3 regions of the Rhizobium aureum genome follow, and region 1 is predicted to be linked to each of the others. Evidence: predicted binding sites of a transcription regulator. Region 1 holds the regulator's gene; each other region holds the start of a gene.
The links. The regulator LexA, encoded in region 1, represses DNA repair genes until DNA is damaged. The targets are predictions, from matches to a motif close to TGTTCNNNNTGTGTTCNG.
Positions count from the first base shown of each region.

Region 1 (7,849 bases):
GAGAGCGCGCCGACGCAGCCGCACATGACGGCCATCGGATGGGCGTCGCGGCGGAAGCCGGTGAAGAAGCGCGACATCTGCTCATGCACCATCGTGTGGTGGGTCACGCGATAGTCGAAGTCCTTCTTCTGCGCCGTCGTCGGCAGCTCGCCGTAAAGCAGCAGGTAGCAGACTTCGAGGAAATCGCCATGTTCGGCCAGCTGATCGATTGGATAGCCGCGATGCAGCAGAACGCCTTCGTCGCCATCGATATAGGTGATGCTGGACTCGCACGATGCGGTCGAGGTGAAGCCAGGATCGTAAGTGAAAGTGGAGGTGTTCTTATAAAGGGCACCAATATCAATGACACTTGGGCCGATGGTTCCGGTTTTCACCGGCAAATCCACCGTCTTTTCACCCCAAGTTAGTTTCGCGCTTTGTTCCGTCATGCTGATCCTCCAAGATTTGGCGGGATTGACGCCATAAAAAGCGCCAAAAGGTTAAGCGACTACCGACTAGCTATATGATCCAGAGCCTAATGCCAAGTTATCCCATTGCCGAATTGTGCAATGCGGTATCAACTTTTGGGCACTGCGGTAGCGTCATTGACAAGGCTGCGCAGGGAAACCGCCTCTATTTCGTTTCTCTCATGCCGATTTCGGTTGAAATCACTGCATGGTGACGGCAAAAATCGCGCCGAAGCTGTGGTTTTGTATGGGGGCGGTGGCGAGTGCCTAATTTGGAGGCAACGGAGCAGCGGGAAGAAGGCCGGAATGTCGCTGCGCCCTCGCAGCTTCGCCTGCTGTTGCGACGATCATGCTTCGCGCCAAAGTGCGGCAAGGAGCGCGGACGCAGGATCAGGCGCCGTTGGCTTCGCGTCTCCTTCTGGTCGCGGGCCGCATTGGAGGAAGCGTTGCTCGACTGGTCGAAGAGGAGGCGACACACGGCCGCGCCATCCTTTTCGCGTCGATCTATATGGGCCTTGGTGCCATCTTCTGGTTCAAGGCTAGTAGCGATCCGCCTCCGCAAGCCGTGCTGGCGGGCCTCTGTGTCTTTGCCGCCAGCTTCGCGCTCCGGCGGGAAGCGGGTAGGCTGTCTCGCCACCTGCTTTTCGCCGGCATGCTTATTTGCCTCGGCATGGCGCTGGCGCAATGGGAAAGTTGGCGGGTTTCCACTGTGATGCTCGACTCGGCGGTGACGACGACCGTCACCGGCCGCGTCGAGCGGCGCGAATCCTATGACAATGGAGGCTGGCGCTATGTCGTCCGGGTCGAGACGACGGAAAAGCCTACGATTCGCCGTTCGCCGGAACGGGTCACGATCTTCATACGCAAGCAGGCGAAGCCGTTCGATCTCGGCGATCGCATCCAGGGCAAGGCGCGTCTGACACCGCCGTCCGGGCCTGCTCTGCCTGACCTCAATGATTTCGCCTTCAGTTCCTATTTCAATGGAATCGGTGCGAACGGTTTCGCCTATGGCAACCCGACCTTATTGTCTCCATCCGGTGATGGCGTTGCAGATTCGCCGCTGGATAAGGCCGATATCTGGCTCGCCGGCCTGCGCAACGGCATCGGAGACAGGATCCGGGAAACCTTGCCGGGAGATACGGGCGCCTTTGCGGCAGCGCTTGTCACCGATGAGAGACGTGCGATCTCAAAGGATACGACCGAGTCGCTGCGAATTGCCGGTCTCACTCACATCATCGCAATTTCAGGGCTGAACATGGCGCTGTCGGCCGGCATCTTCTACGTCGGCCTGCGCTATCTGTTCAGCTTGTTTCCGGGAGTTGCTCAGGCCTGGCCGACCAAGAAGTTCGCGGCCTTCGGCGCGCTTTTGACGGTAACGGCCTATTACCTGATTTCAGGCTTCGGCGTATCCGCCGAACGCGCTTTCATCATGATGGCGATCATGCTGGTGGCCGTACTTTTCGATCGGCCGTCGCTCAGCCTTCGCAATGTCGCGCTATCCGCCATCGTCATCCTCATTCTGTCGCCGTCGCAGGTGCTCGGCCCAAGCTTCCAGATGTCGTATGCAGCGACGCTGGCGTTGGTGTCGGGCTATTCGCTGTGGAAACGGCGGCGGCACCGCGAAAACATCCTCTCGCGGATCCGTCTGATAAGCCCGCTGCTCTTCGTGTCGCGCTTCTTCGGTGGCGTGTTGTCGACCTCGTTCATCGGCGGTGCATCGACGGCCATCTTTTCGATCGAGCATTTTCACCGGCTGGCGACATACGGTCTCGCCGCCAACCTTGCGGCCATGCCGGTCGTCTCCTTCATTGTCATGCCGTTCGGCATGGCCGCAATGCTGCTGATGCCTATCGGCCTGGACGGGCCGTTTTGGAACGTCACCGGCGAGGGACTGGAACTAGTCATCCTGATCGCCAAAACTGTGGCCGGTTGGGGAGGCGACATCACCTTCGGCCGCCAACCCGGCTGGCTGATGCCGACCTTCATTGCCGGCTTTCTGATCATGACCGTGCTGCGGACCCGGCTTCGCCATTTAGGCTTGCTGTTGCTGCTTTCATCCATCGGCGTGGCGGCATTCGGCTCAGGTGTGCCGAAGCCGGATCTGATGATTTCCGAAGATGGTGTCCTGGTTGCGTTGCGACAGGACGATATACTCGCCACAAATCGCGAAAGGCCGCAGGTCTTCATTTTCGAACAATGGCAGAAGGCGCTGGTCGCAACCGAACATCAGCCACCCACCATGCTCCCCGCTGATGACCGGCTTCCGCAGATCAATAAGACGACCGATCGCCGCCGCCGGTTAAGCAGGGAAGAGCAAAATGCAGTCCGCAAGGCGATGGAGGAGGCTCTGGATCGGACAATGCAGGGAAGTTTCGCCTGTCAGAAGGGCGCATGGTGCGTGGCGATGCTCGACAACGGCGCCATGTTGGTCACCATCGAAAATGCCGCCTATCTGCCGCCGGCTTGCGATACCGCAAACATCGTCGTCACGCCGATCCGGCTACGACTTGATTATTGCCGTTCCGGCCGCAATGCTCATAACCGGTGCGACATTGCGCAAAACCGGGTCCATCGAAATGACGCTCACGGCCGATAAGCCTATTGTCTCTGTCGCTTTCGAAAACCCTCAGCGACCATGGACCAGGCACCGAACCTATGATTGGCGCACCGGCAAATTCGGTACGCCACCTGCGCAGATATCACCCGTCAATGATAGTCCAACTGTTGGTGATAACTCGTCTGTCAATGATAGCGCCGAATAAGCCCTACAAGCTTGCCCTGGACCTTGACGCGATCCGGCCCGAAGATACGGGTTTCATAGGCCGGATTGGCGGCTTCCAATGCGATGGAAGCGCCCTTGCGGCGGAATCGCTTCAGCGTTGCCTCTTCGTCGTCGACGAGCGCAACGACGATATCACCGGGATTGGCTGTCGTCGAATTGCGGATGATGACCGTATCGCCATCGAAAATTCCGGCGTCGATCATCGAATCGCCCCTGACCTCCAGCGCATAATGCTCGCCGGAGCCGAGCATATCGGCGGGAACGGTAATGTCGTGCGTGTTGTTCTGAATGGCGGAAATCGGAACGCCGGCGGCGATGCGCCCCATGACCGGTACCGATGCGGAACTATTGTGCTCGTCGTTGGCAACCTTTGCCGGGGCTGGAGGCGCGACTGGCTGGGGTTTGCCGAGGCTGCCCTCGATAATGCTCGGTGAAAAGCCGCGTCGTGGCTGCAGGCTTGAATTATAGGCCTCCGGCAGCTTGATGACTTCGAGTGCCCGCGCCCGATTGGGCAGGCGGCGAATGAAGCCGCGCTCCTCGAGCGCGGTGATCAGACGGTGAATGCCGGATTTGGATGCCAGATCCAGTGCGTCCTTCATTTCGTCGAAAGATGGCGGGACACCGGATTCCTTCATTCGCTCGTGAATGAAGAGAAGCAGTTCCTGCTGCTTGCGCGTCAACATCGTCTTGGAACCCCAAATCAAGAAAATCGTCGTGAAACAAATCCAGAACGGACACTATATGTTCCATATGTGTTCTGCAAGTGCTTAAATTTCGGTAAAGCTTCGCGGAGCCTATCAAATATTTGCCGCCATCGACTGGATCGCTTGAAATTCCTTGCGAATTATATCCGCGCTAATTCATCGATAAATATGAGAAATGCCGCTTTGTTCGCCTTATGGACGATTCACCTCAATCCTGCTCTGCTCGTGTGCGAATGAAGACGGCGACTGGCACATAACTCGACCGCAGTTGAGAATCAGTGCGCTCGGGTTGCCGCAGTTGCGTCCGGCCCACGTTCTCCTGCGCTTTCACGGGCTTGGCTTTCGGCTTGAATTGAGCATTGTATGAGCGCAAATCTGCTTTTGCAGGCAAACAAGGGAGGACCATGACTTTGTCGCCGCATCCGCTGGATCATCTCGTGCTGCCGACCGTCAACATCGCTCTGGCGCGGGAGCGCCTGGGCAAGCTTGGCTTCACGGTCGCACCGGATGCGCGCCACCCCTTCGGCACTGAAAATGCCTGTGTGTTCCTTGCCGACAAGACCTATCTCGAACCGTTGGGCGTGGCCTCGCAGGAGCAATGCGAGACGAGCATTGCCGACGGCAATGTCTTTGTTGCGCGCGACCAAGCCTATCGCTTCCGCGTTGCCGAGGATGGTTTTTCGGCCCTGGTTTTCGGCACGGACGATGCTGTCGGCGATGATGGGCGTTTCAAGGCGGCTGGGATTTCGGCTGGACCCATGCTGGATTTCTCCCGGCCGATGAAGATGCCGGATGGAACGGAACCCACGGCCGGTTTTCGCCTCGCATTTGCGGCGGATCTGCGTGCGCCGGATTTCCTGGCCTTCTGCTGCCAGCGCATCAATCCGCTGCCGGCCGATCGCAGCGTACTCGAGCGTCACAAAAACGGGGTGACCGGCATTGCGCGGGTGGCGCTTTCCGCGCTGAAACCGGCGGTGTATCGCAGCTTTTTCGAAGAGGTCGTTGGCGGTCCGCGGATCTTGGAGCATTCCTTCGGCCTGACGATCAAGGCGGCCAATGTCGATGTCGAAGTTTTGACGCCGGAAGGAATGGAAGCATTCTACGATTTGCCGGTCCATACCAGCGATCCCGGGCTGCGCGCACGCGCAATCCTTTTCAAAACGCGCGATCTTTCCGTGACATCGTCGCATTTCGCTGCTAACGGCGTCACCTACACGCGTAAGAACAATCGTATACTGGCAAGGCTGGCGCCCGGACAGGGCGCATTGTTCGCCTTCGAGGAGATAGCATGACCACGAATTCCGAAGTCACCGTCGGTGAGGGTGCCTCCAAGGTCCTCTTTTCCAACAGCGCCAAGCTGTCGCTGATTGCCGGCCCCTGCCAGATGGAAAGCCGCGACCATGCTTTCATGGTTGCCGGCGTCCTGAAGGAACTCTGCGGCAAGCTCGGCATCGGCCTTGTCTACAAGTCGTCCTTCGACAAGGCCAACCGTACGTCACTGTCGGGCAAGCGCGGCATCGGCCTGGAAAAGGCGCTGGAGGTCTTTGCCGACCTCAAGAAGGAATATGGCTTTCCGGTTTTGACCGACATCCACACGGAAGAGCAGTGCGCCATCGTTTCCAAGACGGTCGATATCCTGCAGATCCCGGCCTTCCTGTCGCGCCAGACCGATCTTCTTGTTGCCGCGGCCAAGACCGGCCGTGTCGTCAACGTCAAGAAGGGGCAGTTCCTTGCGCCTTGGGATATGAAGAATGTGCTTGCCAAGCTCAATGAGAGCGGCAATCCGAACATTCTTCTCTGCGAGCGCGGGGCTTCCTTTGGCTATAACACGCTGGTCTCGGATATGCGCTCGCTGCCGATCATGGCAGCGATGGGCGCACCCGTCATCTTCGATGCGACCCATTCCGTACAGCAGCCTGGCGGGCAGGGCGGTTCGACTGGGGGCGACCGCCGCTTTGTCGAGACACTGGCGCGCGCTGCGGTCGCCGTCGGCGTCGCAGGTGTTTTTATCGAGACGCATGAGGACCCGGACAATGCGCCCTCGGACGGCCCGAACATGGTCTATCTGAAGGATATGCCGCGGCTTCTGGAGAAGCTGCTGGCCTTTGACGCCGTGGCCAAGGCTTAAGAAATATCGGGCATTCAACAGGCTGACATGAATTTGCTTTACGCGGCCTGCAGGAGTGCCAAATCGCGGCGCGGATCGCCATTGTAATTTCCGCGCCTTCGATTAAGACGATTTAAATCGATTTATAAACCAGCGAGCAGGAAGCTATCATGACCGCAATCACCGACATTATCGCCCGCGAGATTCTCGACAGCCGTGGCAATCCGACCGTCGAAGTCGATGTCTACCTCGAAGACGGCAGCATGGGCCGCGCGGCGGTTCCGTCGGGCGCGTCGACCGGCGCTCATGAAGCCGTCGAGCTTCGCGATGGCGGCAAGCGCTACCACGGCAAGGGTGTCGAGAAGGCAGTCGAAGCCGTCAATTCGGAAATCTTCGACGCGATCGGCGGCATGGATGCCGAAAACCAGATCCAGCTCGACAACATCATGATCGAACTCGACGGCACGCCGAACAAGTCGCGCCTCGGTGCCAACGCCATCCTCGGAGTCTCGCTCGCCGTCGCCAAGGCTGCTGCCCAGAGCGCCAACCTGCCGCTCTACCGCTATGTCGGCGGCGCTCATGCCCGCCTGCTGCCGGTTCCGATGATGAACATCATCAACGGCGGCGCTCATGCCGATAACCCGATCGACTTTCAGGAATTCATGATCCTGCCGATCGGCGCAGACTCGATCCGCGAAGCCGTCCGCATGGGTTCGGAAGTCTTCCATGTTCTGAAGAAGGAACTGGCATCGCAGGGCCACAACACCAATGTCGGCGACGAAGGTGGTTTCGCGCCAGGCCTCTCCAGCGCCCCGGCAGCCCTCGATTTCATCATGAAGTCCATCGAAAAGGCCGGCTACAAGCCGGGCGACGAAATCGCTCTCGGCCTCGATTGCGCCTCGACCGAATTCTTCAAGGACGGCAAGTACGTGCTCGAAGGCGAAGGCCGCACGCTGGAATCCGGCGCCATGGCCGAATACCTCGCAGAACTCGCAGCGAAGTACCCGATCGTTTCGATCGAAGACGGCATGGCTGAAGACGACTGGGAAGGCTGGAAGACGCTGACCGACCTGATCGGCAAGAAGACCCAGCTCGTCGGCGACGACCTGTTCGTCACCAATTCCGCCCGCCTGCGCGACGGTATCCGCATGGGCGTTGCCAACTCGATCCTCGTCAAGGTCAACCAGATCGGCTCGCTGACCGAAACTCTCGATGCCGTCGAAACCGCGCATAAGGCCAACTACACGGCCGTGATGTCGCACCGCTCGGGCGAAACGGAAGATTCCACCATCGCCGATCTCGCCGTTGCCACCAACTGCGGTCAGATCAAGACCGGCTCGCTGTCGCGCTCCGACCGTCTTGCCAAGTACAACCAGCTCATACGCATCGAGGAAGCGCTCGGCCCTCAGGCAAAGTATGCCGGCCGCTCCATCCTGCGCGGCTGATGCCTGATCCGCGCGATCCGCTTGGGTCTGCGACGAGATTATTCGCTGAAATCGAACCGCGCCCCTGGGCGCGGTTTTTTATTGGACCGCGTAGTTAGAGTCAACGGACGGTTAATCTCTGCCGGTTACATTAGCGCTAGGTGTTTGATTTAATGTGATCTTGTCCGAGCCACATTGGCTTTGGAGTGGGGTCGCCTAAAGCCAGAGCGTTTCGAGCGAGTATGTGGACAAAGTATCATAAGAAGAGAAAGTTCGGGCGTTTCATCCTTCCCGCCATCACCATCGCCTTTGTGAGCTATTTCGGTTATCATTGTATCCATGGTGACTACGGCTTGAAGGCGACTGAAGTATTCGAGCAACGTCGC
Region 1 is NZ_JAQJCI010000004.1:335,474-343,322, forward strand. Features, by position in the region: gene gltA (citrate synthase) at 1-428, opposite strand, end outside; partial or broken gene PH552_RS12980 (ComEC/Rec2 family competence protein) at 796-3,208, shown strand; gene lexA (transcriptional repressor LexA) at 3,189-3,911, opposite strand; gene PH552_RS12990 (VOC family protein) at 4,337-5,224, shown strand; gene kdsA (3-deoxy-8-phosphooctulonate synthase) at 5,221-6,060, shown strand; gene eno (phosphopyruvate hydratase) at 6,210-7,484, shown strand; gene PH552_RS13005 (FtsB family cell division protein) at 7,706-7,849, shown strand, end outside.

Region 2 (7,849 bases), on a different contig from region 1:
GCTGGTCACGGAGCTGGAGCCGGATGCGGTCCTCTTGCCCAAAGTGGACGAACCGCAGAATGTGACCGGCGTCAGCGACAGGCTCGCGGAAGCCGATGCGCCGGAAAGCTTGCGTATATGGGCGATGATCGAGACGCCGCGCGGTATCCTGAACGCCGCTTCGATCGCCGAGGCCGGACGCACGGCGGGCAGCCGGCTCGATTGCTTCGTCGTCGGCCTCAACGATCTCAGAAAGGAAACCGGTGTCCTGCCGCAGCCTGGTCGCGCCTATCTCGTGCCTTGGCTGATGCAGGTGGTGCTTGCTGTCAGCGCCTATGGGCTCGAGGCCATCGACAGCGTCCTCAACGATTTCAAGGATGACGCGGCATTCGAGGCCGAATGCGGCCAAGGCCGCATCATGGGCTTTGCCGGCAAGATGCTGATCCATCCGAACCAGATCGAAGCGGCCAACCGGCATTTCGGCCCCGATGAAGCTGCCATCGCCGAGGCTGAAGCCATCATATCAGCCTTTGCCGAACCGGGCGCTGACGCTCTCAATGTCGTGAACCTTGGTGGGCGGATGGTGGAGCGGCTGCACCTTGTCCAGGCGGAGAGACTCGTCCATAAAGCTCGCCTGATCGAGCAGCGCTCTTCGGGCGCTGCCGGAACGCCCCGTAGCGACGTCTGATTGCTAAATACAAGAAAGATGCTTTGATGAAACTCTACCGCTTCCTCACCGGTCCCGATGACGCTTCCTTTTGCCACAAGGTAAGTGCGGCGCTGAACAAGGGCTGGGAGCTGTACGGTTCGCCGACCTATGGCTTCAATGCCGCGAGCGGCCGGATGGAGTGCGGCCAGGCCGTCATCAAGGACGTGGCCGGCAAGGATTACGATCCGGATATGAAGCTTTCCGAACAGTAAGCCATAACTGAAGTTCTTCCCCCGGCCGTCTTGCGGTCGGGGTGGTATCAGCGATCCGTCGCTTCTTCAGCGCTTGCCTCGATGCGCTCCATGTCCTCGTCGCTCAGGCCGAAATGGTGGCCGATCTCATGGATCAGGACATGGGTGATGATGTCGCCGAGGGTTTCGTCGTTTTCAGCCCAATAGTCGATGATCGGTCGGCGATAAAGGCGGATCTTGTTGGGCATATCCCCGGTCTGGGCGGTGAAGCGCTCCGAAATGCCGCGGCCTTCGAAGAGACCGAGCAGGTCGAAAGGTGTTTCCAGCGCCATGTCCTCGAATACCTCGTCATCCGGGAAATCTTCGATGAGGATGATGAGATCACCGGTGAGTGAGCGGAATTCATCCGGCAGATGGCTGTAAGCCTCCATTGCCAGAGATTCGAATGTGCTGATGGAGGGCGAGTGGCGATCCCGCCAATCTTCGCTCTGGTCGACGCGAGCCATGAATATTCCTTCCTTGGCTGGTCATATAGAGGCTTTGCGCCGCTTTTACGAGTGTAGATTGCGGCAGAGGAATATTTTCTCATGAAATGGTGTTGACTCTTTTCGCAAGCTCTGGAATCCATAAGAACATAACAGGAACATTATCGATCTGGAGTGAACGTCATGGCCGAGGCCGCCGTGGCGCGGGAAACGCTTTTTGCCCTGCGTGAAACCATTGCCAGACTGGAAGGCAGGCCGATTCCGGCACTGGCAGCGGCGGCGCATGAGATGCTGGCGGCCAAGCCGGCCATGGAATCGGCAGGTATTGCGAAACCTCTACCTGTCCAGCCAGGGTCTGCTCAGCCTAAGCCGGCTCAGCCGTTTCTTGCGACCGGCGTCGACGATCTCGATGTTGGCCTGCAAGGCGGCCTGCCGCTCGATGCGCTAACGGAAATCCGTTCGCTCGGCCTGCGCGATGCGGGGGCGGCGAGCGGCTTTACCCTTGCGCTTGCCGCGCGGCTTCACGCGCAAACGTCGGATACGGCCGTGGCCAAGTCTCCAATCCTGTGGATCGGCGATACGGTCGCCACGATGGAGGCGGGCCTGCCCTATGTCATCGGCATCCGGGATTTCGGCTTGGAACCCGAGGCTTTCCTGCAGGCGTCGCCGCGCAAGCTGGATGATGCGCTCTGGGTGGCGGAAGCAGCCCTTGGCAGTGCGGCCTTTGCCGTCGTCATTCTGGAAGTGCGCGGCAATCCCGCCCGTTTCGGCCTAACCGAAAGCCGGCGGCTGGCGCTGAGGGCCAAGGCGGCGGGGCGGCCCTTATTTCTGTTGCGACAGGGAGGCGAGGAGGAGGCAAGTAGCGCCCTCTTCCGCTTTTCGGTCGAACCCGCGCCGGCGCTGGCGCGACCCCTGCCGGACGGATCGGTGCTTGGCGGCAGCATCGGTCATCCGGCCTTTCGTCTGACCTTGGAAAAGAGCCGAAATCCGGCGCCCCTTTCCATAACCCTGGAGTGGAATGCCCATGACCGCCGCTTTGCCCCTATCCTCGACACTCAACGCCCTGCCTTTCCCGGCGAACACGCAGCGCATTCTGGCGCTGACCTTTCCGCATCTGCCGACCGACCGCATCGCGCGCAAGCGATGGGGTCTCTCCTGGCGTTCGACAGGCAGGCTTGAAGTGCCGCCGCTCGCCTGCGCCGGCAAGCTCAACAATGCCATGCGGCTGACCGCCCTCAACGAGCGCGCGGAGATGATCGGCCTGAAGCAGGGTCAGGGTGTGGCCGAGGCAAAGGCGATCTGTCCCGATCTCGATGTCATCGAGGAGGACCTCGCCGCGGATCGCAAGCTTTTGGAAGCGATTGCCGACTGGTGCGACCGCTATACGCCGCTGGTGGCGATCGATGGCAAGGATGGCCTTTTTCTCGATATTACCGGCTGCGCCCATCTTTTTGGAGGCGAAGAGGCACTCCTCGAGGACATCCTGATCCGGATTTCCCGGCTCGGTCTCGATGTGCGCGGCGCCATTTCCTCCGCGCCCGGCCTATCCTGGGCGGTTGCTCGTTTCGACGATAGCCGTGTCGTTCCTTCGGAAGCCATGGAGGAAGCCTTGGCGCCACTGCCTGTGGCGTCTCTGAGGCTCGGTGAAGAGACCATTGCCGCGTTGCAGAAGCTGGGATTGAAGCAGGTGGGCGACCTTCTGGCCGCGCCGCGGGCGCCGCTTGCCCGCCGGTTCGGCGCGCAGCTGCTGCTGCGGCTCGATCAGGCCGTCGGCCTCGTCGAGGAGCCGATCTCGCCGCGCCGTCCGGTCGCGCAATTATCGGCCGAGCGGCGGCTGGCCGAGCCGGTGCAGGCGGAAGCCGATATTCTCCAGCTTGCCCGCCAGCTTGCCGAAAGCCTGAAGTCGGGGCTGGAAGCCCGCGGCATTGGCGGTCGTTCCTTCGAGCTCCTGCTCTTCCGTGTGGATGGTGCGGTCTTCCGCATCGCGGCCGGCGCGTCGCAGCCGCTGCGGGAACCGAGCAGGATCGCCAGCCTGTTCACGGAGCGCTTTGGCGCCATTCATGACGATCTCGATGTCGGCTATGGTTTCGAAATCATCCGCCTCAATGTGCTGCAGCATGCGCCCTTCGATGCCATGCAAGGTGATTTCGTCGGAGAAGGCCGCCAGGAAGGGTCGCTTGCCGCCTTTGTCGATCGCGTGGCCGCCCGGCTCGGACCGGACTGCCTGCAAGGATTCGAGCTGCGGCAGAGCCATATCCCCGAACGAGCCGTGCGGCCACTGCCGGCCATGACTATCCTCGCATCGAGGCGGCGCGCAGGTCAGGAGGATGCCGGCCACGGCTTCTTCCGCGGCGAGCGGCCGCTGCGGCTGCTTCGCATGCCGGAACTGGTCGAAACCATTGCTGCCGAAGTGCCTGACGGCCCTCCCCGGCAGTTCCGCTGGCGGCGGGTCATGCATCGGGTCAGCCGGGCCGAAGGGCCGGAGCGGCTTTCGGCGGAATGGTGGCTTGAGGAAAAGGAAGAACCTGTCCGCGATTACTTCCAGATCGAAGATGAAGAAGGTCATCGTTTCTGGCTGTTCCGCAAGGGGCTCTATGGCCGAGGCAGCACGACGCCGGACTGGTATATGCATGGGGTCTTCGCATGAATGCGCGCCCGAGCTTTCACGAACCCATGCCCTTCTTCGAGATCGGGGTGAGAACGAATTTCTCCTTTCTCGAAGGTGCCTCGCATCCGGAGGAAATGGTGGTGCAGGCCGCCATCCTGAAACTGTCGGGGTTTGGGATTGCCGACCGCAATTCGGTTGCCGGCGTCGTCAAGGCGCATGCGCATACCAAGGTTCTCTGGGAAAAATATAAGGAAGGCATTGAGAAAAATCTGACGCTTCGAGCCAAGGGCGAGCCAGAAAAGCCGCTTCTGAAGCCGGTCCCTTTCCAGCCGGGCGCCCGCCTCGTGTTTTCAGACGGCACCCCGGACATTCTTGCCTATCCGGAAAATCGCAAGGGCTGGGCGCATCTCTGCCGATTGCTGAGCGCCGGTAATCTGCGCGGCGAAAAAGGCATATGCATCCTTAATGAAAGCGACCTCGTAGAATGGGGTGACGAGATGATGCTGGCGCTCGTTCCCGATGCTGAAAGTGTCGAGGCGCCGGAGGAGCAGGCAAGGCTGGAACAATGTCTGCAGCGGCTCTGGATGCGCTTCGGCCGGAAGTTCCACATGGTCCTGTCGCCAGCCTATGACGGGCGGGACCGCATGGTCTTCGCGACGCTTTCCATCCTGGCGCAGCGCAATGGCGTGCGGCTGATCGCCAGCAACCAGCCACTCTATCATGCGACCGAACGCAAGCCGCTTGCCGATATCGTCGTTTCGATCCGTGAGCATGTACCGATCGCCGAGGCCGGCTTCAGGCTGGCGGCGAACGCCGAACGCTACATGAAGGACGCTGCCGAGATGGCGCGACTCTTCAGAGATTATCCGAAGGCTATCGCCAATACGCAGAAGTTTTTTAGCCGGCTGTCTTTCTCATTGGATGAGCTGAAGCATAACTATCCCGACGAAAGCACCAAGGGCGAAACCGTTGCGGAGACGCTGAAGCGACTGACCTGGGAGGGCGCCAGATGGCGCTTTCCTGGAGGGATTCCTCCGAAGGTTTCGACGCAGATCGAACATGAACTCAAACTCATCCGGGAGCGGCAATATGAGCCTTATTTCCTGACGGTGCATCGCATCATGGAGTTTGCCCGCAGTGCGAATATCCTGTGTCAGGGGCGCGGATCGGCGGCCAATTCGACGGTCTGCTATTGCCTCCGGATTACCGAGGTCAATCCGGAAATAACAAGCTTGCTTTTTGAGCGCTTCATCTCGACGGAGCGCGAGGAGCCGCCCGATATCGATGTCGATTTCGAGCACGAGAAGCGGGAAGAGGTGATCCAGTTCATCTACAGGCATTACAAAAAGGAGCATGCCGGGCTGACGGCGGCGGTCACCAGCTATCGGGCGCGCTCGGCCGGCCGTGAAGTGGCGAAAGCCTTCGGTCTGTCGGAGGATGTGCAGTCCGCCCTTGCCAGCGGTGTCTGGGGCTGGTCGACGGAAGAACTGTCCGAGCGTGAGGCGAAGATTGCCGGCCTCGATCTTACAAACAAGACGACGCAGAACGTCCTTTCCTATGCCTCGACGCTAATGGGATTTCCGCGGCATCTGACCCAGCATGTCGGCGGCTTCGTCATCACCCGGGATCGGCTGGATGAGGTCGTGCCGATCATGCATACGGCGATGGACGATCGCTATATGATCGAGTGGAACAAGGACGATCTCGACAATCTCAACATCTTGAAGATCGACGTGCTCGCGCTTGGTATGCTGACCTGCCTTGCCAAGGCCTTCGACCTGCTGCTGCTGCATTACGACGTGAAGAAGCAGCTCTCCGACCTTGGCAGCGGTGAATACCCCGACCGGTTCCCGGTCTATGACATGATCTGTCGTGCCGATACGATCGGCGTCTTTCAGATCGAAAGCCGGGCACAGATGAGCATGTTGCCGCGTCTTCGGCCCCGCAAGTTCTATGATCTGGTCATCGAGGTAGCGATCGTCCGTCCCGGCCCCATTCAAGGAGACATGGTTCATCCTTACCTCAAGCGGCGGGATGACGATCTTCACAAGCGGCCGATCGAATATCATCGTCCGGAGTTGAAGGCTGTTCTGGAGCGAACTTTGGGGGTTCCGCTGTTTCAGGAACAGGCGATGCAGATCGCCATCACCGCAGCCGGATTTTCGCCCGCCAAGGCCGATCGGCTGCGCCGATCCATGGCGACGTTCAAGCGAACGGGGAGGGTCGATGAATTCAAGAAGGATCTGGTTTCGGGCATGGTCGCGAATGGCTATCCTCAGGACTTTGCCGAACGCTGTTTCAGCCAGATCGAAGGTTTCGGCGAGTATGGCTTTCCCGAAAGCCATGCGGCCTCCTTCGCTCTGCTCGTCTACGCCTCCTCCTGGCTCAAGGCCTATTATCCCGATGTCTTCTGTGCGGCGATCCTCAATGCCCAGCCGATGGGCTTCTATGCCCCGGCGCAGTTGGTGCGTGACGCACGCGAGCATGGCGTCGAGGTGCGGCCGGTGGATATCAATCGTTCCAGCTGGGATTGCCTGCTCGAGCGGGGACGCTTCGATCAGGATGCGGTCGAGCCGCGCCATGCGTCGATGCGCGGGATTATCAAGACGCAATGTGCCGTCCGCCTCGGCTTCCGGCAGGTCAAAGGCCTATCCGAGGAGGAGATGCAGCAGCTCGTCGAGCGTCGTGGTGATGGCTATCGGTCCGTGCGCGATCTCTGGCTGCGCTCCGGTCTTGCAAAGGCGCAGATCGAGCGTCTGGCGGATGCGGATGCGTTCGGCTCGATCGGCTTGAGCCGACGGGAGGCGCTATGGGCCGTGCGGGCCCTCGATGCCGGAAGTGCCGCCGAAAAGCTTCCCCTCTTCGATCTCAGCGATCATGCGGAGCTGCAGGTCGAGCCGGCGGTTGCGCTGCCGGAAATGCTGCCCGGCGAGCAGGTCATCGAAGATTATCGCTATCTGTCGCTGTCGCTGAAAGCACATCCGGTTTCATTCCTGCGCGCCGATTTCGCGCGGCAGGGCATCGTGCAAAGCCGGGATCTGCCAAAGGTGGCGAATGGGCAGATGGTGACGATCGCGGGCCTGGTGCTGGTGCGCCAGCGGCCGGGTTCGGCCAAGGGGGTGATCTTCATGACCTTGGAGGATGAGACCGGTGTCGCCAATGCGATCGTCTGGCGGAAAAAATTCGAGAAATACCGCGCCATCGTCATGGGCGCGCGGCTGGTGAAGATCCGTGGCCGGCTGCAGAGCGAGAGCGGCGTCATCCACGTGGTGGTCGATCATATCGAGGATATGACGCCGGCGCTCGGCATTCTTCAGCGCGAGGCACGGCGTTTCGGCGTCAGCGATCGGGCGGATGAGGCGCTGCGGCCGACTATGGACCACCGACGAAAGGAGAAGTCCCCTATGCTGCCAGGTGGAACCGCTGCCGGGACAGCGGCGGACGACCGCAGCAACGGTGCCGAAACGGCCAGAGTCATGCCGCGAGGTCGTAATTTCCATTGAGATTCCGGCCTTCGCATCCCAGGCGAAAGGTCAATGGCCTCATCGACGGATGAATTCGAATCGTTTCTTTCTTGACAAAGGGCGTCTTCTTTAGCAGATAACAAGACAGCGGATGTCATGTTTGACGGGCTGAACGAAGAATGCTGGTTTGCAGTTGTAATTACATCACCGACAAGGAAATCAGGGACGTCATCACTGAACTCCTCGATCAGGACTGTTGGCAGCTCATCGTTCCCGCCAAGGTTTATCACGCTATGGAAAAGCGCGGCCGTTGCTGCGGCTGTTTCCCGAATGTCGTTGATATCATTATACAGACAACCGAGGATTATCATGCCCGTCGCCACTCGACGGAAGCGGAAATATTTGATTTCATG
Region 2 is NZ_JAQJCI010000015.1:19,160-27,008, reverse strand. Features, by position in the region: gene PH552_RS25695 (HpcH/HpaI aldolase/citrate lyase family protein) at 1-667, shown strand, start outside; gene PH552_RS25690 (DUF1737 domain-containing protein) at 694-900, shown strand; gene PH552_RS25685 (metallopeptidase family protein) at 948-1,385, opposite strand; gene PH552_RS25680 (ImuA family protein) at 1,548-2,543, shown strand; gene PH552_RS25675 (Y-family DNA polymerase) at 2,584-4,011, shown strand; gene PH552_RS25670 (error-prone DNA polymerase) at 4,008-7,475, shown strand; gene PH552_RS25665 ((2Fe-2S)-binding protein) at 7,616-7,849, shown strand, end outside.
Region 2: PH552_RS25680 (ImuA family protein) is a predicted target of LexA. The motif match lies at 1,508-1,525, and genes of this name have one in related genera.

Region 3 (7,849 bases), on a different contig from region 1:
GAGAAAAACGAGCCCGTCCAAGCGCGGTATGCGCCGCTCGGCTGACGCCCTGAAGGCTCCGACCTATGTCGAAGACAAGAACTCCGGCGAACTGCGTCGCCCGCATCACATCGACCTGAAGACCGGCATGTATCGCGGTCGCCAGGTTCTGACGCCGAAGGAAAGCGCATAATTCAAGCGCTGCCTTGGTGGCATGAATTAAAGGCTGGCGTTTCGCCGGCCTTTTTCTGTCTGTGATTGGGCGTGCTGATCGGACGAAGCGGCTGCTCTTATGCCGAAGCTCTGACACCCCCCTCTGTCACTTCGTGACATCTCCCCCACAAGGTGGAGATTGTTGGGAGTATGTCGCTCCGCTCTGGCAAGCAAACTGATTTGGTTTCTGCAGATGCCATTGTAGCTTGAGGCGAGAAAGTGCCGCAACTTACCGATCTCCCCCTTGTGGGGGAGATGTCACGTCAGTGACAGAGGGGAGTGAAAACCCTCGTCGGATTCATCAGTGCATTGCCTGGTATCAAAGGCTATCCAGCTTGCTCTGCATGGCGCGAAGCTGCTCCTTCAGCTCGTCGATATCCTTGGCTTCGGCCTTGCGGCTTTCCTTGGCCGGCGGCTTCATGAAGGGGGAGAACATCTGCATGGCCTGCTGGAACATTTCAGTGTTGCGGCGGACCTGTTCCTCGACCATCTGCATGGGCAGCTGAAGATTCTTGCCGAGCGGCGTTTCGCCGAAGGCGCGATTGATCTGTTCGCGCATCTGGGTCTGCTGCTCCGTGAAGGCGCGCATGGAATGCTCGAGGAAGCTCGGGACGACCATCTGCATCTGGTCGCCGTAATAGCCGATAAGCTGCCGGAGGAAGGAAATCGGCAGCAGCGTGTTGCCGGTCTTTGATTCCTGCTCGAAAATGATCTGCGTCAGGACCGAATGCGTAATGTCTTCGCCGCTCTTGGCATCCTGGACAGTGAATTCCTCGCCTTTCTTCACCATCTCCGCCAGGTCGTCCAGCGTCACGTAGGTGCTGGTGCCGGTATTGTATAGGCGGCGATTCGCATATTTCTTGATTACGATCTGGCCCTCATTCTTTGCCATTATCAGTTCTCCTGGCCCCGTCTGATTGTATGGAATACTCCTCCACCCCTGAGTGTAGACGCAAAAGAAGCTTGGTGACAATCGCTTTGTGCGATGCGGCAAGCCCAATCCTTTGATTGGATTTCTCGCGGGCAATGACGGCTTCATGAAATCTGCACGCGGGGAATTCTTGCAATTTGACTCCGGCGCAAAGCTTTGACAGTTTCGCCTCATATACGCGTTCATTTTCCGAGGAGGCTTCCATGAGCAGTTCATCCATCGTCGTCGCCAGCGCGGCCCGCACTGCCGTCGGCTCATTCAACGGTGCTTTTGCGAGCGTTCCGGCTCATGAGCTTGGCGCCACCGCCATCAAAGGCGCGCTGGAGCGTGCCGGCGTCGATGCCAAGGAAGTCGATGAAGTGATCCTTGGCCAGGTGCTTCAGGCCGGCGAAGGGCAGAACCCGGCCCGTCAGGCCGCGATGAAGGCCGGCATTCCGCAGGAAGCGACCGCCTGGGGCGTCAACCAGCTTTGCGGCTCCGGCCTGCGCGCCGTGGCTCTCGGCATGCAGCAGATCGCGACCGGCGATGCGAAGATCATCGTCGCCGGCGGCCAGGAATCTATGTCGATGGCGCCGCATGCGGCAAACCTTCGTGCCGGCACCAAGATGGGCGACATGAAGATGATCGACACCATGATCAAGGATGGCCTGACGGATGCCTTCTACGGCTATCACATGGGCATCACGGCCGAAAATATCGCGCGGCAGTGGCAGCTTTCCCGCGAGGAACAGGATCAGTTCGCCGTTTCCTCCCAGAACAAGGCCGAAGCCGCGCAGAAGGCCGGCCGGTTCAAGGACGAGATCGTTCCCTTCACCATCCAGACGCGCAAAGGCGATGTAACCGTCGATGCCGACGAATATATCCGCCACGGCGTGACGCTCGACGGCATGGTGAAGTTGCGCCCGGCCTTCGACAAGGAAGGAACGGTCACGGCTGGCAACGCTTCTGGCCTCAATGACGGTGCGGCTGCCGCCGTGCTGATGACGGAGGCGGAAGCCTCGCGCCGCGGCATTCAGCCGCTTGCCCGCATCGTTTCCTGGGCAACAGCCGGCGTCGATCCGCAGATCATGGGCACCGGGCCGATCCCGGCCTCGCGCAGGGCATTGGAAAAGGCCGGATGGTCCGTCGCCGATCTCGATCTCGTCGAAGCCAACGAAGCTTTTGCCGCCCAGGCTTGCGCCGTGAACAAGGATCTCGGCTGGGATACGTCGATCGTCAACGTCAACGGCGGCGCGATCGCCATCGGGCACCCGATCGGCGCTTCGGGCGCCCGCGTCCTCAATACGCTGCTGTTCGAAATGAAGCGCCGCGGCGCCCGCAAGGGGCTTGCCACGCTGTGCATCGGTGGCGGCATGGGTGTCGCCATGTGCTTCGAGGCGCTCTAGAAGCAAAGAAATAGAGCATGATGTTGTCCGAAAACCGCTCATACTTTTCGGCATCATGCTCGGGGGCGTTTTGAAAGGAATTTTCCAGAAGAAGTGGTGAAAGCGAGCGGGCGACCCGACCTTCGGGCGTCCCGCCTCCGCAGCAAAAAAGGGGAGTGGCACATGAGCAGAGTGGCATTGGTAACCGGGGGTACGCGCGGCATCGGCGCGGCCATTTCGATGGCGCTGCACAATGCGGGTTACAAGGTGGCGGCGACCTATGCCGGCAACGATGAGAAAGCCAGGGCTTTCCACGATGTGACCGGCATCGCCGTCTATAAATGGGATGTCACCGATTACGAAGCCTGCGGCAAGGGCATAGCCAAGGTCGAGCACGATCTCGGGCATGTCGATGTGCTGGTCAACAATGCCGGCATTACCCGCGACGCCATGTTCCACAAGATGACGCCGCAGCAGTGGCACGAAGTCATCAATACGAACCTCACCGGCCTGTTCAACATGACGCATCATGTCTGGCAGGGCATGCGCGACCGCAGCTTCGGCCGTGTGATCAATATCTCTTCGATCAATGGTCAGAAGGGGCAGATGGGGCAGGCGAATTACTCTGCCGCCAAGGCCGGCGATCTCGGCTTCACCAAGGCGCTCGCCCAGGAAGGTGCTGCCAAGAACATCACCGTCAATGCCATTTGCCCCGGCTATATCGGCACGGAAATGGTGCTGGCGGTGCCGGAAAAGGTATTGAACGAGCGCATCATTCCGCAGATTCCGGTGGGGCGCCTGGGCGAGCCCGAGGAGATCGCCCGCATCGCGGTTTTCCTTGCCAGCGATGATGCCGGTTTCATTACGGGATCGACGATAACGGCCAATGGCGGCCAGTTCTTCGTTTAGAGCAATTCCGGGAAAAGGACGCAGTGGGCTCGGGATTTCCGTGAAGAGCTGATCCGCTCTTGCCCGCCTGCATCAGGGAGAGGATTGCCGGATAGAAGTCACAACCGGTCCGGCAATCATCCCCGGCCTGAATTTGCCTGCTGCCGCTGTCGTGGCTTGAATTCTAGGATCACGGCTTCTAGCGCCACCCGCTGCTTCTTCTCTTTGTCCCGCATCCGCGCCGCGCTTCCAAGCGCGTAAAAAGTGGTGCCGATGAGCGCGAATGCTGCAATGCTTGCGATGATTGCGGCCATGGTGCCGTTCCTTCCTCAAAACACTGCTCCTTTCCCTGGACCGATCGCGCGGGAAGAGGATTCTCTCAGAAACTGAGGCTTCCAGGGCCTGCCCTGAGGGTCGGATGTCCGCGACCGAGCCGCAGAAGCGGCTGGTCGCGGCCTCAGGTCTTAGCGGCAACGAGCTTCGTAGCGATGGCCGTATCGGTCGCGATAGATGCAATAGCCACGGCGCTCATGGGAGCGTCCGATGAGATTGCCGACGACGCCGCCGGCAACAGCGCCGACTGCCGCGCCACCCCAGCTATGGGTGGCCACGCCGCCGATCAGGGCGCCGGTGCCGGCACCGATGGCAGTCCCTTTTTCCGTTGCCGTGCACGACGCTAAAGCGCCGACAAGGGCGATCGCGACGATGATCTTCTTCATGGTGTTAGCTCCCTGGTGTTGTGAAGTTTGAACATTGACCCGCGGATCAAATCCGCCCCATCAATAACAAAATGAGGACAATGACAAGAACAAGTCCGAGACCGCCCGATGGACCGTACCCCCATCCCCGGCTGTAACCCCAGTTGGGCAGTGCGCCGATCAGCAGCAGAATCAGTATAATAAGCAATACCGTACCAAGCATGATATGTCTCCTCCATGTCCATCGCTTGAATGGCGCCGGTAATTTCGTTCATTCCGGCACTATGCTCCAGCGCTTCCAGCTCGAATCGGTTTCCTAGTGAATGGGCGGAGTTCCTCAATTCTGCAGATAGAAACTTGCGTCGCAGAAAATTGTTCCGGCTAAGAAATAAAAAGGCGGGAATGGCGGCGAGAGCGTATTCAGCCAGATATTCACGCGATGGCGCGACGCAGGTGTGGAAGAGAGTGTCCGCGATTAGCTCGTATGGTTAAAATATCATTAAAATACAATATGTTGCGGTGAACAAAAAGAGAAAAGGAGCATGTCCGCGATTCGTCGGTGATTCGTTCTGCCTTTGGACTTTGGTTAATGTCCGGATGCCTTCTTACAGGTTGCCGACATACAGAAGGAGCGAAATCGGGTATGCGGAGGTAGGCGCCTTCCTGCCTCGTTCGGTTTGGGTTGGCCTTGCGAAGAGGTTTTGTGGCCTTACCGCCTCCCGAATTTCGATGCTGTTCTGGCGAAGTAGAAATATGTAGCCATGAAATCTGGACGCTGCAGTCACGGCGTTTTGCCGATAACCGCATCTTATACGTGTATTTGCGGGATCGTTATATTTGCACTCGTTAAAAGGTTGATCGCAATTCCTGATTCGGCCGGAATTGTGGGTTCAACCATTCAGAGTCCTGTATGCATCGGCTGTCGAGGCGCTAGATATAGTACGGAACAAAAGTAGAATCGTGCGGAATCAGCGATTCGTCTCCGATTCGTTCTGGCTTTGACCTCAGATCTCGAAGAGAAGGGCGCTGTTCCGAAAATCCGATGATTTACAGATAATTAACCATAAAACATAGCGATCTTCGCCGGCTTCGGATTCTCGGCTTGACTCCTTTTCTCGTGGAAAAGGCACTGAAATGAGATTCAGCATTTGGTGTGACTCTTTTCATCGAAATCCATATATTGTAGTGAACAAAAAAAGAACGCTAGTGAGTCAGCGATTCGTCTCCGATTCGTTCTCAAGGTGTTCCGCGATCGTCGGGACTCGCATGAGATGCAGGGTTAATGTGGCTTACGGTTGAGACCGTCAATAATGAAATCGGTTGTTGCGGTGGCTGTTTTTTTATTCAGGTCTTGCCTTTGTCGCATATGGTCGTCATCTCTTCGTTTCCTCCTTGGGGAACTTGCTGATCGAAAGACGGTGGTTTCTCGCCCATGCACGGACCAATGACACAGACTTCGCAGCCCATGATCCTGAGCGGACGCGGCGTGACCGCGGTGCTCGGACCGACCAATACCGGCAAGACCCATTATGCCATCGAACGCATGGTGGCGCACGGCAGCGGCGTGATCGGCCTGCCGCTGCGGCTGCTGGCGCGCGAGGTCTATACCCGCGTCGTCGAAAAGGTCGGGGCTCAGCATGTCGCGCTTGTCACGGGCGAGGAAAAAATATCTCCGCCCAATGCCCGCTTTTCCGTCTGCACCGTCGAAGCCATGCCGCGCGAGACGCGTGCCTCCTTCGTCGCCATCGACGAGGTCCAGCTTGCTGGCGATCTAGAGCGCGGCCATATCTTCACGGACCGCATCCTGCACCTGCGTGGCCGCGACGAGACGCTGCTATTGGGTGCCGGCACGATGCGGCCCATCCTCGAACAGCTTCTGCCTGGGATCACCGTCCTTGAGCGGCCGCGGCTGTCGCATCTTTTCTATGCCGGGCAGAAGAAGATCACGCGCTTGCCGCAGCGCACCGCGATCGTGGCTTTTTCCGCCGATGAGGTCTATGCGATCGCGGAGCTCATCCGCCGCCAGCGTGGCGGCGCCGCCGTCGTGCTTGGGGCGCTCAGCCCGCGTACCCGCAATGCGCAAGTGGCCCTGTACCAGGCCGGCGATGTCGAATATCTGGTCGCGACCGATGCGATCGGCATGGGCCTCAATCTCGATGTCGACCATGTCGCCTTTGCCCAGGACCGCAAGTTCGACGGCTATCAGTTCCGTAACCTCAATCCGGCCGAGCTCGGCCAGATCGCCGGCCGCGCCGGCCGTCATCTCAAGGACGGCACCTTCGGCGTAACGGGGCAGGTGGACCCGTTCGACGACGAGCTGGTCCGCCGGATCGAGGGACACGAATTCGACATGGTCAAGGTGCTGCAATGGCGCAGCAAGGATCTGGATTTCGCTTCGATCGCAGCTCTGCGCGCCAGTTTGGAAGACGCGCCGCGCGTGCAGGGGTTGACGCGGGCGCTGCCTGCGGTAGACCAGCAGGCGTTGGAATATTTGTCACGCGATCTGGAGATAGTCGATCTTGCCAGCAACCCGGCTCGGGTTGAGAAATTGTGGGAGGCCTGCGCGCTTCCAGACTATCGGCGCATTACGCCTGCCCAGCACGCCGATCTTATTGCCGCCCTCTTTTCCGACCTGGTGCGCTATGGCACGGTGAAAGAGGACTTCCTGGCCGAACAGGTGCATCGTGCCGATCGGACGGATGGCGAGATCGACACGCTTTCGGCGCGAATCGCGCAGATAAGGACTTGGACCTATGTGTCGAACCGGCCCGGCTGGCTTGCCGATCCGACACACTGGCAAGAAAAGACGCGGGAAATCGAAGATCGATTGTCCGACGCGTTACATGAGAGGTTGACGAAACGCTTTGTTGATCGCAGGACATCTGTGCTCATGAAGCGCCTGAGAGAGAATGCGATGCTGGAAGCTGAAATCAGTGTGAATGGGGATGTCTTCGTCGAAGGGCATCATGTGGGACAGTTGACCGGTTTCCGGTTCACGCCGGTTGCCGGCACCGAGGGGCCGGATGCGAAGGCCGTCCAGACAGCCTCCCAGAAGGCGCTGTCGCTGGAATTCGAGGCGCGCGCCGCGCGTCTGCATGCGGCTGGCAACAGCGATCTTGCGATCAGCGCCGATGGCCTCGTGCGCTGGCTCGGCGATCCCGTGGCGCGTCTGTCGGGAAGCGATCATATCATGCGTCCGCGTGTGATCCTGCTTGCCGACGAGCAGCTGACGGGCAATGCGCGCGATCATGTCGCCTCGCGCATCGAGCGTTTCGTGAACCATCATATCAGCACGATCCTGAAGCCGCTCGACGATCTTCAGCGTGCCGAGGATCTGCAGGGCCTCGCCAAGGGGCTCGCTTTCCAGCTGGTGGAAAATCTCGGCGTTCTGTTCCGCCGCGACGTGACCGAAGAGGTGAAGTCGCTGGATCAGGATGCGCGCGCCTCCATGCGCCGCTACGGCGTCCGCTTCGGCGCCTATCATATTTTCGTGCCCGCATTGCTGAAGCCGGCCCCCGCCGAACTCATCACGCTGCTCTGGGCTCTGAAGAACGATGGCCTGGACAAGCCGGGCTATGGCGATCTGATCCCCGTTCTCGCCGCCGGCCGTACCTCGGTCGTCACCGATCCGGGCTATGAGCGCATGTTCTACAAGCTTGCCGGCTTCCGCTTTCTTGGAAAGCGCGCGGTCCGCATCGATATTCTCGAGCGCCTGGCGGATCTCATCCGTCCGCTCCTGCAGTGGAAGCCCGGCCAGGCTTCGCGCCCCGAAGGCG
Region 3 is NZ_JAQJCI010000003.1:93,892-101,740, forward strand. Features, by position in the region: gene rpmF (50S ribosomal protein L32) at 1-172, shown strand, start outside; gene phaR (polyhydroxyalkanoate synthesis repressor PhaR) at 512-1,084, opposite strand; gene PH552_RS09260 (hypothetical protein) at 1,071-1,343, opposite strand; gene PH552_RS09265 (acetyl-CoA C-acetyltransferase) at 1,327-2,508, shown strand; gene phbB (beta-ketoacyl-ACP reductase) at 2,671-3,396, shown strand; gene PH552_RS09275 (hypothetical protein) at 3,513-3,689, opposite strand; gene PH552_RS09280 (YMGG-like glycine zipper-containing protein) at 3,840-4,094, opposite strand; gene PH552_RS09285 (DUF3309 family protein) at 4,141-4,296, opposite strand; gene PH552_RS09290 (helicase-related protein) at 5,518-7,849, shown strand, end outside.
Region 3: PH552_RS09290 (helicase-related protein) is a predicted target of LexA. The motif match lies at 5,259-5,276, and genes of this name have one in related genera.